Regions from separate parts of the Streptomyces sp. NPDC017095 genome, predicted to be linked through region 3. Evidence: riboswitches for the same ligand, from Rfam matches in the RefSeq annotation. Region 3 holds a riboswitch; each other region holds the start of a gene.
What was found. A riboswitch is a leader RNA that binds a small molecule or an ion and turns the genes downstream of it on or off. The one in region 3 is predicted to bind thiamine pyrophosphate.
Positions count from the first base shown of each region.

Region 1: linked by a shared signal. The riboswitch ahead of ACH4OA_RS21920 (thiamine ABC transporter substrate binding subunit) and the one ahead of thiC (phosphomethylpyrimidine synthase ThiC) in region 3 are both predicted to bind thiamine pyrophosphate.
Region 2: linked by a shared signal. The riboswitch ahead of thiO (glycine oxidase ThiO) and the one ahead of thiC (phosphomethylpyrimidine synthase ThiC) in region 3 are both predicted to bind thiamine pyrophosphate.

Region 1 is NZ_JBIROU010000010.1:231,457-236,002, reverse strand. Features, by position in the region: gene ACH4OA_RS21925 (iron ABC transporter permease) at 1-647, opposite strand, end outside; gene ACH4OA_RS21920 (thiamine ABC transporter substrate binding subunit) at 686-1,759, opposite strand; TPP riboswitch at 1,841-1,947, opposite strand; gene rlmN (23S rRNA (adenine(2503)-C(2))-methyltransferase RlmN) at 1,971-3,077, opposite strand; gene ACH4OA_RS21910 (cytochrome P450) at 3,138-4,406, opposite strand.
Region 2 is NZ_JBIROU010000011.1:124,892-129,437, forward strand. Features, by position in the region: gene ACH4OA_RS22910 (NAD(P)/FAD-dependent oxidoreductase) at 1-867, opposite strand, end outside; gene ACH4OA_RS22915 (hypothetical protein) at 900-1,250, opposite strand; TPP riboswitch at 1,304-1,414, shown strand; gene thiO (glycine oxidase ThiO) at 1,412-2,581, shown strand; gene thiS (sulfur carrier protein ThiS) at 2,578-2,790, shown strand; gene ACH4OA_RS22930 (thiazole synthase) at 2,794-3,588, shown strand; gene pknB (Stk1 family PASTA domain-containing Ser/Thr kinase) at 3,728-4,546, shown strand, end outside.
Region 3 is NZ_JBIROU010000003.1:488,047-492,592, reverse strand. Features, by position in the region: gene ACH4OA_RS08360 (hypothetical protein) at 90-941, shown strand; gene thiC (phosphomethylpyrimidine synthase ThiC) at 1,094-2,878, opposite strand; TPP riboswitch at 2,871-3,048, opposite strand; gene ACH4OA_RS08350 (YibE/F family protein) at 3,130-4,546, shown strand, end outside.

The sequences.
Region 1 (4,546 bases), on a different contig from region 3:
TAGATCTCCACCTCGATGGTGGAGAAGGCGGGACCGCCGAGGATCTGCACCACTCCGAAGGAGGTGAAGGTGAACAGGAACACCATCAGGGCGGCGGCGGCCACGGCGGGCCCGAGCGCGGGCAGCGTGACCTTGCGCCAGGCCGTCAGCGGGGAGGCGCCCAGCATCCGCGCGGCCTCCTCCTGCCGGGGATCGAGCTGCGCCCACAGGCCGCCGACCGTGCGGACGACGACCGCGTAGTTGAAGAAGACGTGGGCCAGCAGGATCGCCCACACCGTGGTGTCCAGCCGTACCCCCCACAGCTCGTCCAGCAGGCCGCCCCGGCCGACCAGCGCCAGGAAGGCGCTGCCGGCGACGACGGTGGGCAGCACGAACGGGACCGTGACGACGGCCCGCAGCAGGTGCCGGCCGGGGAAGTCGAGGCGGGCGAAGACATAGGCGGCGGGCAGCGCGAGCAGCAGGGTGAGCGCGGTGGAGGCGAGCGCCTGCCAGGTGGTGAACCACAGCACCTGCCGCAGGTCCGGCTGGGTGACGACGTCCGCGATCCGGCCGAGGTGCCAGGTGCCGTCCGTCTTCAGCCCGCGCGCGACGATCGCGGCGACCGGCCAGGCGAAGAACACGGCGAAGAACGCGACGGGCAGGGCCATCAGCCCCAGCCGCGCCGCGCTCCCGCGCCGGGTCCGGGCTACTTCAGTACGAGCGAGGTCCACGACTTGACCCACTGGTCGCGGTTGGCGGCGATCTTCCCGGGGGCCAGGGTCCGCGGGTCCTTCGCCGCCGGACCGTACCGCGTGAACTCGGCCGGCACCTTCGCGCCCTTCACCACCGGGTAGACGAACATGTTCAGCGGCATGTCCTCCTGGAACTGCCTGGTGAGCAGGAAGTCGAGGAGCGCCTTGCCGCCCTCGGGGTTGCGGGCGCCGGCCAGCAGCCCGGCGTACTCGGTCTGCCGGAAGCAGGTGCCGTACGCCACGCCGGTCGGGGCGGTTGCGGGCCGCTTCTTGGCGTAGATCACCTCGGCGGGCGGGGAGGAGGCGTACGACACGACGAGCGGCCGGTCGCCGCCGGCCTTCCTGCCCTCGGAGGAACCGGAGAACTCCTGGTAGTAGGCCTGCTCCCAGCCGTCGACGACCTTGACGCCGTTGGCCTCGAGCTTCTTCCAGTACCCCTCCCAGCCGTCGTCGCCGAACGCGGCGGCGCTGCCGAGCAGGAAGCCGAGGCCGGGCGAGGAGGTGGCCGCGTTCTCGGTGACGAGGAGGTCCTTGTACCGGGGCGCGGCGAGGTCGGCGAAGGTCCGCGGCGGGGTCAGCTTGTGCTCGCTGAAGTAGGCCTTGTCGTAGTTGACGCAGATGTCGCCGGTGTCGACGGGCGTGACGCGGTGCCCGGCCTGGCCGGCGCGGTCCGCGGGCGGGATCGCGGCGGAGCCCTTCGCCTCGTACGGCTGGAACAGGCCGTTGTCCAGGGCCCGGGAGAGCAGGGTGTTGTCGACGCCGAAGAAGACGTCGCCCTGCGGGTTGCCCTTGGTCAGGATCGCCTTGTTGACGGCCTGTCCGGCGTCGCCGTCCTTGAGGACCCGCAGCTTGTACCCGGACCGCTTCTCGAAGTCCTTGACGACGCTTTTGGAGACGGCCCAGGAGTCGTGGCTGACCAGGGTGACGGTCTTGGCGCGGGCGGAGTCCCCGGTGTCCGACGACCCGCACCCGGAGAGGGCCAGCAGGCCGAGACCGGCCGCCGCGGCCACGAGGGTCTTGGTGTGCACGTGAAGTGTCCTCCTGGAGTGGGCCAGGAAGAGACGCGGCCCTGTCCGGGGCTCCGCGGAGACCCGGACAGGGCGCAACAGCTTGAGTGGTGACCGAACTTCCTACCCAGAATGACCTGGGCGAGGTTCAGAGGGTCTGCGGCCCGGTGCCGCACTCTCAGCGCTGTGGCGCTCCCCTGTCGGAATATGAAGATATGTGGACGTGGTCAGATTACCGTTCGGTGGCCGCGAGCTGACCACAGGCTCCGTCGATCTCCTGACCGCGGGTGTCCCGGATGGTGACCGGCACCCCGTGCGCGGCGATGGCCTCCACGAACGCCTTCTCGTCCGCCGGCCGCGACGCGGTCCACTGGGAGCCCGGCGTCGGGTTCAGCGGGATCAGGTTGACGTGCACGGGCCTGCCCTTGAGCAGCCGGCCGAGCCGGTCGCCGCGCCAGGCCTGGTCGTTGATGTCGCGGATCAGCGCGTACTCGATCGACAGCCGGCGTCCGCTCTTCGCGGCGTACTCGAACCCGGCGTCCAGCACCTCGCGGACCTTCCAGCGGGTGTTCACCGGGACGAGGGTGTCGCGCAGCTCGTCGTCGGGGGCGTGCAGGGAGATCGCCAGCCGGCACTTGAAGTCCTCGTCGGCGAACCGGTGGATGGCCGGCACCAGGCCCACGGTGGAGACGGTGATCCCGCGCTGGGAGAGGCCGAGCCCGTCCGGGGCCGGGTCGGTGAGCGCCCGGATGGCACCCACGACCCGCTTGTAGTTGGCGAGCGGCTCGCCCATCCCCATGAAGACGATGTTGGACAGCCGCGCCGGACCGCCCGGCACCTCGCCGTCGCGCAGCGCCCGCATGCCGTCCACGATCTGGTGGACGATCTCGGCGGTGGACAGGTTCCGGTCGAGACCCGCCTGGCCGGTGGCGCAGAACGGGCAGTTCATCCCGCAGCCGGCCTGCGAGCTGATGCACATGGTCACCCGGTCCGGGTACCGCATCAGCACGGACTCCACCAGGGTGCCGTCGAACAGCCGCCACAGCGTCTTGCGCGTGGTCCCCTGGTCGGTGGACAGATGCCGGACGACGGTCATCAGCTCCGGGAACAGCGCTTCCTGCAGCTTGGCGCGCGAACCGGCGGGGATGTCGGTCCACTGCTCGGGGTCGTGCGCGTACCGCGCGAAGTAGTGCTGCGCGAGCTGCTTGGCGCGGAACGGCTTCTCCCCGACCTCGGCCACCGCGTCCTTGCGCTCGGCGGGCGTGAGATCGGCGAGATGCCGCGGCGGCTTCTTGGCTCCGCGCGGGGCGACGAAAGTGAGTTCTCCGGGCTTAGGCATGGCGTTACCAGTGTCGCAGATCGACCCGGGTGTCCCGGAGAGATGTCGGGGAGGCGTGCCTCACCATCTCACCGGCAGGGACTCCGGGCCCCGGAGCAGGCCCCGGCGGTGGAAGGGCACGTCCTCGGGAGGTACGGCCAGGCGGATGCCGGGGAAGCGGGCGAGCACCGAGCCGATCATGATCTCGGCCTCCATCCGGGCCATGACGGCGGCCAGGCAGTGGTGCGGGCCGTGGCCGAAGGCCAGGTGGGCGGGGTGGTCCCGGTCGAAGTCCAGGGTGTCGGGGCCGGGGAACACCGCGGGGTCGCGGTTGGCGGCGACGTAGGCGTTGTAGACCACGTCGCCGGCGCGGATCAGCCGGCCGCCGATCGTGACGTCCTCGGTGGCGATCCGGGGGATGCCGACGCCGTTGCGGTGCGGGACGTAGCGGAACAGTTCCTCCACGGCCCGGGGCAGCAGCTCCGGTGCGCGGCGCAGCCGGTCCAGGTGCGCGGGGTGGGTGAGCAGCGCGTACATCATCGCCGCGCTGTTGGTACGGACCGCGTGGCCGCCGCTGACCTGGACGGCGATCGCCAGGGAGACCGCCTCGTCGTCGGTGATCTCGCCGGTGGCGGCGGCGCGGGCGAGCACTCCCGCCAGATCGTCGCGGGGTTCCTCGCGGCGACGGCGCAGCAGTTCCGTGATCCGGGCCCGGGTCTCCCGGGCGGCCTCCCGGGCCCGCTCCCCCGAGCCGGCGCCCGCCGACAGCAGGGCCTCGCCGGTCGCGGCCCACCGCTGCCAGTCCCACTCGTCCACGCCGAGGAAGTCGCGGAGCACGGCGATCGGGAAGGGGCCGTGCAGATGGGCCACGAGGTCGGCCGGTGCGCCGGCGCGCGCCATGCCGTCGAGCAGTCCGGCGGCCCGGCGCTCGGCGAGCGGGCGCAGCCGCCGCATGCTCGGCCCGGTGAAGGCACGGGCGACGACCCGGCGCAGCAGGGTGTGCCGGGGCGGGTCGGTGTACTGCAGGCCGGCCGTCTGCGAGGCGACGGGCGCCGGGCGCATGCTGGTGACCGCGCGGCCGGCGACCCGGGCCCGGGAGAAGCGCGGGTCGGAGGTGACGAGGCGCACGTCGTCGTACCGCGTGACCAGCCAGGCCCAGCCCACGCCGTACGGCAGCCGGATCCGGCTGACCGGCTCCACGCGCAGCAACGCGTCCAGAAACGGATCGGGATCGAGCCCCGGCAGATCACCGACGGACCAGGACCGCACGGGTGAAGCGGAAGCGACGGGACAGGCCGCGGGGCCGGGGTTCCCGGGCGGGGGCGGGCTGCCGGCGGGGGCCCGGCTCATGGACCGGGACGCGCCGACGGCGGGAGCGGGGCCCACCGACAGGGGCGCGTCGGCGGCGGGGGCCGGGTTCGGGGGCGGGGGTGCGTCGGCTCCCGGGGTCGGGTTCGCACACGGGGGCGCGGCGGCGGCGGGAGCGAGGC
Region 2 (4,546 bases), on a different contig from region 3:
GCCGTAGCGGGCCGACGGGAAGGACGCGCAGTCGCCCACGGCGTACACGTCCGGCAGCGAGCTGCGCAGCCGGTCGTCGGTGAGGACCTCGCCGTGCGCGCCCAGGGCGACGCCGGAGCCGGCCAGCCAGGCGGTGGCGGGACGGGCGCCGATGCCGACGACGACGGCGCCCGCGGGCAGCCGGGTGCCGTCGGCGAGCACCACCGCGCCGGGCTCGACCCGCGCCACGCGCGCGCCGGTGCGCAGTGCGACGCCCGCGTCGGCGTACCAGGCGGCCATGGGCGCGGCGGCCTCGGCGGGCAGGGCGCCGGCCAGCGGCCGGCCGGCGGCCTCCACGACGGTCACCGCGCAGCCGGCCTCGCGGGCGGCGGTGGCGAACTCGGCGCCGATCCAGCCGGCGCCCACGACGACGACGTCGTGCTGCCGGGCCAGCACGGGCCGCAGCCGGCCGGCGTCGTCCAGGGTGCGCAGCAGGTGCACGCCGGGCACGCCCTCGGTGCCGGGCAGCGTGACCGGTTCGGCGCCGGTGGCGAGGACCAGGACGTCGTAGGGCACCGGGCCCGCCTCGGTGTCCAGCTCGCGTGCGTCCGCCCGCAGGCCGCGCACCGCGCAGCCGAGCCGCAGTTCGACCCCGAGGGACTCGAAGTCGACGTCGAAGGCGGAGTCCTCGGCCTTGCCGAGCAGGACCGCCTTGGACAGCGGCGGCCGGTCGTAGGGCTGGTGGGGTTCGGCGCCGATGACGGTCACCCGGCCCCGGAAGCCCTGTTCCCGCAGGGCCACGGCGGTCTGCACCCCGGCCATGCCCGCGCCGACGACGACCACGCGCGGCCCCGGTGACGTGCCCTCTTGTGCTGTCTGCTCGCTCACCCGGTCACCTTAGACACATGACGGAACGTCAGTCAGCGGGCGTGCTCGGTGACCTGGTCCACAACGCTCGTGCCGGCGCCCGGACCGGACTCCCACTCCCAGGTCTCCGTCAGCCGCAGCCGCCCGTCCGGCAGCTCCCCGACCGTGGACACGCAGTGCCCGGAGGCGGTCGTCCCGTCGGTCCTGAGCTGCACGTACCGGAAGTCCAGCCGGTCGCCCTCGCGGGTGCCGACCAGATGGCCGCGCACCACGTCGCCGCCCGCGTACTCGGCCCAGACGGCGCCGTCCCGCTCGTGGTACGCGAACCGGGTGGCGGTGCCCACCTGGCCCGGGTCCTGGTCCGACACGGGGGCGAAGGCGAGTCCGTCGAGCGACCGGGCCATGGAACGGGGCTCCCTTACGGGTGAGGAGGGGTGCGGGCTAGGGTGGCCACCGTACAAGCACTCGCGGGAGCCCGGACGACCGGGCTGAGAGGGAGGCTCGCGGCCTCCGACCGTACGAACCTGATCCGGGTCATGCCGGCGAAGGGAGGGGCTCACCGCCCATGTCGTCACGTACGTCCGACGTCCTCGTCATCGGGGGCGGAATCATCGGCCTGGTCACGGCCTGGCGCGCGGCGCAGCGCGGGCTCGCCACAGCCGTCGTGGACCCCGCGCCCGGGGGCGGCGCCGCGCAGGTGGCGGCCGGGATGCTGGCCGCGGTCACCGAGCTGCACTACGGCGAGGAGACACTGCTCGGGCTGAACCTGGAGTCGGCCCGCCGCTATCCGGAGTTCGCCGCCGAGCTGACCGCGCTGACCGGCCAGGACCTCGGCTACCGGCGCTGCGGCACCCTCGCCGTGGCGCTGGACGCCGACGACCGGGCCCACCTGCGCGAACTGCACGCGCTCCAGCAGCGCTGCGGTCTGGCGGCGCAGTGGCTGTCCGGGCGGGAGTGCCGGCGCCTGGAACCGATGCTGGCGCCCGGGGTGCGCGGCGGGCTGCGGGTCGACGGCGACCACCAGATCGACCCGCGCCGGCTGGCCGCGGCCCTGGTCGCCGCGTGCGAGCGGACCGGTGTGGTGTTCCACCGCGACCGGGCGGAGCGCCTGGACGTGGTCGCGGACCGGGCCGCCGGCGTCACCACGGCGGACGGCACCGGGCTGCGCGCGGAGCAGGTGGTGCTCGCCGCCGGCAGCCTGAGCGGCCGCCTCGCGGGCGTGCCGCGGGAGCTGTCGCCGCCGGTCCGGCCGGTCAAGGGGCAGGTGCTGCGGCTGACCGTGCCGCCCCGGTACGCGCCGTTCCTGAGCCGGACCGTACGGGCCGTGGTGCGCGGCGGCCACGTCTATCTGGTGCCCCGGGAGAACGGCGAGCTGGTCGTCGGCGCCACCAGCGAGGAGCTGGGCTGGGACACGACGGTCACGGCCGGCGGCGTGTACGAGCTGCTGCGCGACGCCCACGAGCTGGTGCCCGGCATCACCGAGCTGCCGCTCACCGAGACCCGGGCCGGACTGCGCCCCGGCTCCCCCGACAACGCGCCGCTGCTCGGCCCGTCCGGCCTGGCCGGGCTGCTGCTGGCCACCGGTCACCACCGCAACGGGGTGCTGCTCACGCCGGTCACCGGGGACGTCCTGGCGCACACCCTGACCACCGGCGAACTCCCCGAAGAGGCACGTCCCTTCACTCCCCGGCGCTTCGGTGCCGCCCGCCCGGAACAGCAGGAGCAGCCCGTATGAGCACCTCCGTGACCATCTCCGTCAACGGCGAACCCCGCCGTGTCGCGCCGGGCACCGCACTGGACGCCCTGGTGCGCACGCTCACCGCGGCGCCGCGCGGGGTGGCCGCCGCCGTCAACGAGACCGTCGTCCCGCGGGCGCGGTGGGCGGCGACCGCGCTCGCCGAGGGCGACCGCGTCGAGGTCCTCACCGCCGTACAGGGAGGCTGAGCCATGGCCGACGATCCGCTGGTCCTCGGTGACCTGGCCTTCTCCTCCCGGCTGATCATGGGCACGGGCGGGGCGCCCAGCCTGGAGGTGCTGGAACGGGCGCTGGTCGCCTCCGGCACGGAGCTGACGACCGTCGCGATGCGGCGGGTGGACCCTTCCGTGCACGGCTCGGTGCTCTCGGTGCTGGAACGGCTCGGCATCCGGGTGCTGCCGAACACGGCGGGCTGTTTCACGGCCGGCGAGGCCGTGCTGACCGCCCGGCTGGCCCGGGAGGCGCTCGGCACGGACCTGGTGAAGCTGGAGGTGATCGCCGACGAGCGGACGCTGCTGCCCGATCCGGTGGAGACGCTGGAGGCGGCGGAGACGCTGGTCGACGACGGGTTCACGGTGCTGCCGTACACCAACGACGATCCGGTGCTCGCGCGCCGGCTGGAGGACGCCGGGTGCGCCGCCGTCATGCCGCTCGGCTCGCCGATCGGCTCCGGGCTCGGCATCCGCAATCCGCACAACTTCCAGCTCATCGTGGAGCACGCGCGCGTGCCGGTGATCCTGGACGCGGGGGCCGGCACGGCGTCCGACGCGGCGCTGGCCATGGAGCTGGGCTGCGCGGGGGTGATGCTGGCGTCGGCGGTGACGCGGGCGCAGGAGCCGGAGCGGATGGCCGCGGCGATGCGGCACGCGGTGGAGGGGGGCCGGCTGGCCCGGCTGGCGGGGCGGATCCCGCGGCGCTACCTCGCGGAGGCGTCCTCCCCGGCGGAGGGTCTGGCCCGGCTGGACCCGGAGCGGCCGGCGTTCTGACGGCGCCCGCCCGCGCGGTCCCGGAGCCCGCCGTGTGACCCTCGTCCCGCGTGCCGCTCGTCACAGGTCGGCCGCAGTGCCGCCGCGGGGGCGGCCGGCGGGGCGGGGGCGCGGGCGGTGCCTCGTAGACTCGCCTCTCGTGGATACGACCCTTCAGGACCCCTTGGTCGGGCAGGTGCTCGACGGCCGCTACCGCGTCGACGCGCGGATCGCGGCGGGCGGGATGGCCACGGTCTACCGGGCCCTGGACACCCGTCTGGACCGTGTGCTCGCGCTGAAGGTGATGCACCCGGCGCTCGCGGCCGACGGGTCGTTCGTGGAGCGGTTCATCCGGGAGGCCAAGTCGGTCGCCCGGCTCGACCACCCGAACGTGGTGCAGGTCTTCGACCAGGGCACCGACGGGTCGTACGTCTACCTGGCGATGGAGTACATCGCCGGCTGCACGCTGCGGGACGTGCTGCGCGAGCGCGGCGCCGTGCAGCCGCGGGCCGCGCTGGACATCCTGGAGCCGGTGCTCGCCGCGCTCGGTGCCGCGCACCGGGCCGGGTTCGTGCACCGCGACATGAAGCCCGAGAACGTGCTGATAGCCGACGACGGCCGGGTGAAGGTGGCCGACTTCGGGCTGGTGCGCTCCGTGGACACGGTGACCAGCACGACGGGCGCCGTGCTCGGTACCGTCTCCTACCTCGCGCCCGAGCAGATCGAGCAGGGCACGACCGGTCCGCGCGTGGACGTGTACGCGTGCGGGGTGATGCTGTACGAGATGCTGACGGGCGCCAAGCCGCACTCCGGGGACTCCCCGGCCCAGGTGCTCTACCAGCACCTGCACGCGGACGTGCCGCCGCCCTCGGCCCTGGTGCCCGGGCTGCCGTCCGCGCTGGACGACCTGGTGGCGTCGGCCACCGCGCGCGTCCCGGACGCCCGGCCGCAGGACGCGGTGGCGCTGCTCGGCCAGGCG
Region 3 (4,546 bases):
ACCATCGCCTTACCCGTAGCAGGCTCCCCTCCGTTTCTGCCCGACGGGCCCGTCACCGTGCGGGTCCCAGCCCTACGGAGCATCGGGGGATGCACATGAACAGCCTTCCGCAGCACCTGCGGAGCGAGGACCACCAGGAGTTCGAGCGGCTCCTCGGCGAGGCGCTGCGCTCCGCTCCGCACCGGCCGGAACTGGCCGCTGTCGGAGACCGGTTCGACGCCGGACAACTGCGCACCATGGCGCTCGACGCCTCGGCCCTGATCACGGCAGCCGCGGCGGCCGAATACCAGCGCTACGTCGGACTCCGCGACGCGCTGCGCCAGCCGGCGCTGTCCGTTCCGTCCGCCACCGCCGTCCCCGCCCCTGGTTCGCCCGGCACCGACCTCTCCACCGCCCTCGGTGAAGCCGCCGGGAGCACCGGCGCGGGCGCCGTCGCGGTGATCGCGGTCCTGGCGCCGCTGCTCTCCGGGACGGCGGCGGTCATCTTCCTGCTCGTCGGCTACATCCTGAAGGTGCTGGACCCCGGGCAGGCCCTCGCCCGGACCCTGCTCACCACCGGCTGGGTGTTCGGTGCCCTCACCGCGGTGACGATCCTGGTCGCCGCCGTCGGACTGCTGCTCGCCGCGCTGCGCAACCGCGCCCCGGCGGACGCCCGGGCCCGGGACACGGCACACGAGGAGCTGGCCAGAGCCAGAGAGGCCTGGCGGGACGCCCTGCTGGAGCGCGGCATCCTGCCCTTCCTCCGGGAGGCGCTGGCCGGGGCCGGTCCCGCCGCACACCACCCGGCGCCGCCCGCACCGACCGGCCGCATGCCGCGACTGGGCTACGGCCGGCCCGGCTTCAGCAGCCCCGCCGACGGCACCGGGTCCGACCGCCCCGGCTACACCAGCCCCGATTACACGAGCCCGGACTTCGGCGGCCCGGAGCACCGGCCCGAGTGACCCGACCGCCCACCCGGCCAGGAGACCGCGGCGCACGGCCGTCCCACCAGGAGCCCGAGGGGCCTGTGGCGCGGGAGACGGTCTCCAGGAGAACGCCCTCCGGGGCGGCCGCCGCGCCGCCCCGGGTAGCTCAGCGTCCGGAAGGCCGCGGGTCAGTCGGCGATGGGCAGATACACCCGGTTGCCGGAGGCCGCGAACTCCTTCGACTTCTGCGCCATGCCCTCCTCGATCTCGGTCCGGCTGCCCCCGTGCTCACGCCGGATGTCCTGCGAGATCTTCATGCTGCAGAACTTCGGACCGCACATGGAGCAGAAGTGGGCCGTCTTGGCGGGCTCGGCCGGCAGGGTCTCGTCGTGGAACTCACGTGCCGTGTCGGGGTCCAGGGCGAGGTTGAACTGGTCCTCCCACCGGAACTCGAAGCGGGCGTCGGACAGGGCGTCGTCCCACTCCTGGGCACCGGGGTGCCCCTTGGCGAGGTCCGCCGCGTGCGCGGCGATCTTGTAGGTGATGACACCGGTCTTGACGTCGTCCCGGTTGGGCAGGCCCAGGTGCTCCTTGGGCGTGACGTAGCAGAGCATCGCCGTGCCCCACCAGGCGATCATCGCGGCACCGATACCGGAGGTGATGTGGTCGTACGCCGGCGCGACGTCGGTGGTCAGCGGGCCGAGCGTATAGAACGGAGCTTCATCGCAGATCTCCTGCTGGAGGTCGATGTTCTCCTTGATCTTGTGCATCGGGACGTGCCCGGGGCCCTCGATCATCGTCTGTACGTGGAACCGTTTGGCGATCCGGTTGAGTTCCCCGAGCGTCCGCAACTCGGCGAACTGCGCCTCGTCGTTGGCGTCCGCGATCGACCCCGGCCGCAGTCCGTCGCCCAGCGAGTAGGTGACATCGTAGGCGGCGAGGATCTCGCACAGCTCCTCGAAGTTCTCGTACAGGAACGACTCCTTGTGGTGCGCCAGGCACCACGCGGCCATGATCGAGCCGCCGCGCGAGACGATCCCGGTCTTGCGGTTGGCGGTGAGGGGGACGTACGCGAGCCGGACGCCCGCGTGGACGGTCATGTAGTCCACGCCCTGCTCGGCCTGCTCGATGACGGTGTCCTTGTAGATCTCCCAGGTCAGCTCCTCGGCCCTGCCGTCGACCTTCTCCAGGGCCTGATAGAGCGGCACCGTGCCGATGGGGACGGGGGAGTTGCGCAGCACCCACTCGCGGGTGGTGTGGATATTGCGCCCGGTGGACAGATCCATGACCGTGTCGGCGCCCCAGCGGGTCGCCCAGGTCATCTTGTCGACCTCCTCTTCGATGGAGGACGTCACGGCGGAGTTGCCGATGTTGGCGTTGACCTTCACCAGGAACCGCTTGCCGATGATCATCGGCTCGATCTCCGGATGGTTGACGTTGGCCGGCAGCACCGCCCGGCCCGCCGCGATCTCCTCGCGGACCACCTCGGGAGAGACGTTCTCCCGGAGGGCCACGAACTCCATCTCCGGCGTGATGTCGCCCCGGCGGGCGTACGCGAGCTGCGTGACCGCCTGGCCGTCGCGGCCCCGCCGAGGCTGCCGGGGACGTCCGGGGAAGACCGCGTCCAGGTTCCGCAGTCCGCCGCGCGGCGAGGTGTGCTTGATCCCGTCGTCCTCGGGACGGACCGGACGGCCCGCGTACTCCTCGGTGTCGCCACGGGCGATGATCCAGTTCTCCCGCACCGGTGACAGCCCCCTGCGGACGTCCGTGTCGACGAGTGGATCGGTGTACGGGCCCGAGGTGTCGTACAGCGTGACCGACTGCCCGTTGGTGAGATGCACCTGACGGACCGGTACGCGCAGGTCGGGGCGCGAGCCTTCGACATACGCCTTGTGCCAGCCGATGGACTTCCCGGCCTCCGGGGACTTCTCGTCCTGGACGGAGGCAGGCGTGCGTGCGTCCTTGTTGGTCATGAGACCTACTCCCTACGCCGGCATTACCCGGTAACAGGTTCGGCGGTCGACGCAGCGGTTCCCGTCTGCCGACATTCCCCGTGGACCATCGCTCGTTCCACGTGAAACATCGCGTCTACGGAGGTCAGCGCCCTCTCAGCCCGGTGCTCCGAGCTCCCGCGTGTGCAAAGGTGCCTCCACGCTAGCGTCATGTGTGGCGCGCTGAACAGTGGGCCCCCACCCGTTCTTGGGATGATCTGGCGGTGACCAGGATGGAGCAGTACCCGCACCAGCCGCCCGGGCCGCGCCGTCAAGACGGCTCGGAAGGGGGCGCCGGCCCCGGCCACGGAACCCCGGAGGGCGGCCGTGCAGCCGGGGAAGGCGGCGGTGAAGCCTTTGACGGGGGCCGTGACGTCTTCGCCGGGGGCCATGGAGCCCCCGTCGACGGCCGTGAAGCCGGTCGTGCGCACGGTCACTCGCACGGGCACAGCCACAGCCACGGTCCTGCGGCCCCGGTCTCCCAGCACCTGCGCAAGGTGATCGCGGCGATCCTGGTGCCCTTCACCGCGGCGGTGCTGGTCGGACTCGTGGTGCTCTGGCCCGGAGACGCCCCGTCCCACAAGCGCACCGGCGTCGGCTTCGACCGGCAGACCCAGCAGGCCACGGTCACCCGGGTCACCGAACTGAGCTGCACGGCGGCGAATGCCTCCGGTGTCCCGCCGACCGGCGACACGTCCACCGCCGAGGGCAGTTCGGCGCAGCAGCAGGCCGACGGGACCTGCAAGAAGGCGACCATCCGGGTGGACACCGGCAAGGACAAGGGCCGTACGTTCACCGAGATCGTGCAGCCGGACCAGCCGCGCCAGCTCCACCAGGGCGAGAAGGTCGTGGTCGCCTACGAGCCCTCGGCCCCGAAGAACCTGCAGTACGCGGTGACCGATGTGAACCGGACGTTCCCCATGGCCCTGCTCGCGGGTGTCTTCGCGGTGGCCGTGGTCGTGGTGGGCCGGCTGCGCGGTGTCATGGCCCTGGTCGCGCTGGCCGTCAGCTTCCTGGTGCTGACGCTGTTCATCCTGCCGGCGATCCTCCAGGGCGGGGACCCGCTGCTGGTGGCCGTGGTCGGGTCGAGCGCCATCATGCTGATCGCCCTGTACATGTGCCATGGCCTGTCGGCCCGTACGTCGGTGGCGGTGCTCGGCACGCTGATCTCGCTGTCGCTGATCGGCGGGCTCGGCTCGCTCTTCATCGGCTGGGCGGCGCTGACCGGCAACACGGACGACAGCACCGGTCTGATCCACGGTCTGTACCCGTCGATCGACATGAGCGGCCTGCTGCTGGCCGGTGTCATCATCGGTTCGCTCGGCGTCCTGGACGATGTGACGGTCACCCAGACCTCGGCCGTCTGGGAACTGCACGAGGCGAACCCGTCGATGGGCTGGCGCGGGCTGTACCGGGCGGGCATCCGGATCGGCCGTGACCACATCGCGTCCGTGGTCAACACCCTGGTGCTCGCCTACGCCGGCGCCGCGCTGCCGTTGCTGCTGCTGTTCTCGATCGCGCAGAGCAGCGTCGGGAGCGTGGCCAACAGCGAGCTGGTGGCCGAGGAGATCGTGCGCACGCTGGTGGGCTCGATCGGCCTGGTGGCCTCGGTCCCGGTCACCACGGCGCTGGCCGCCCTGGTCGTCTCGG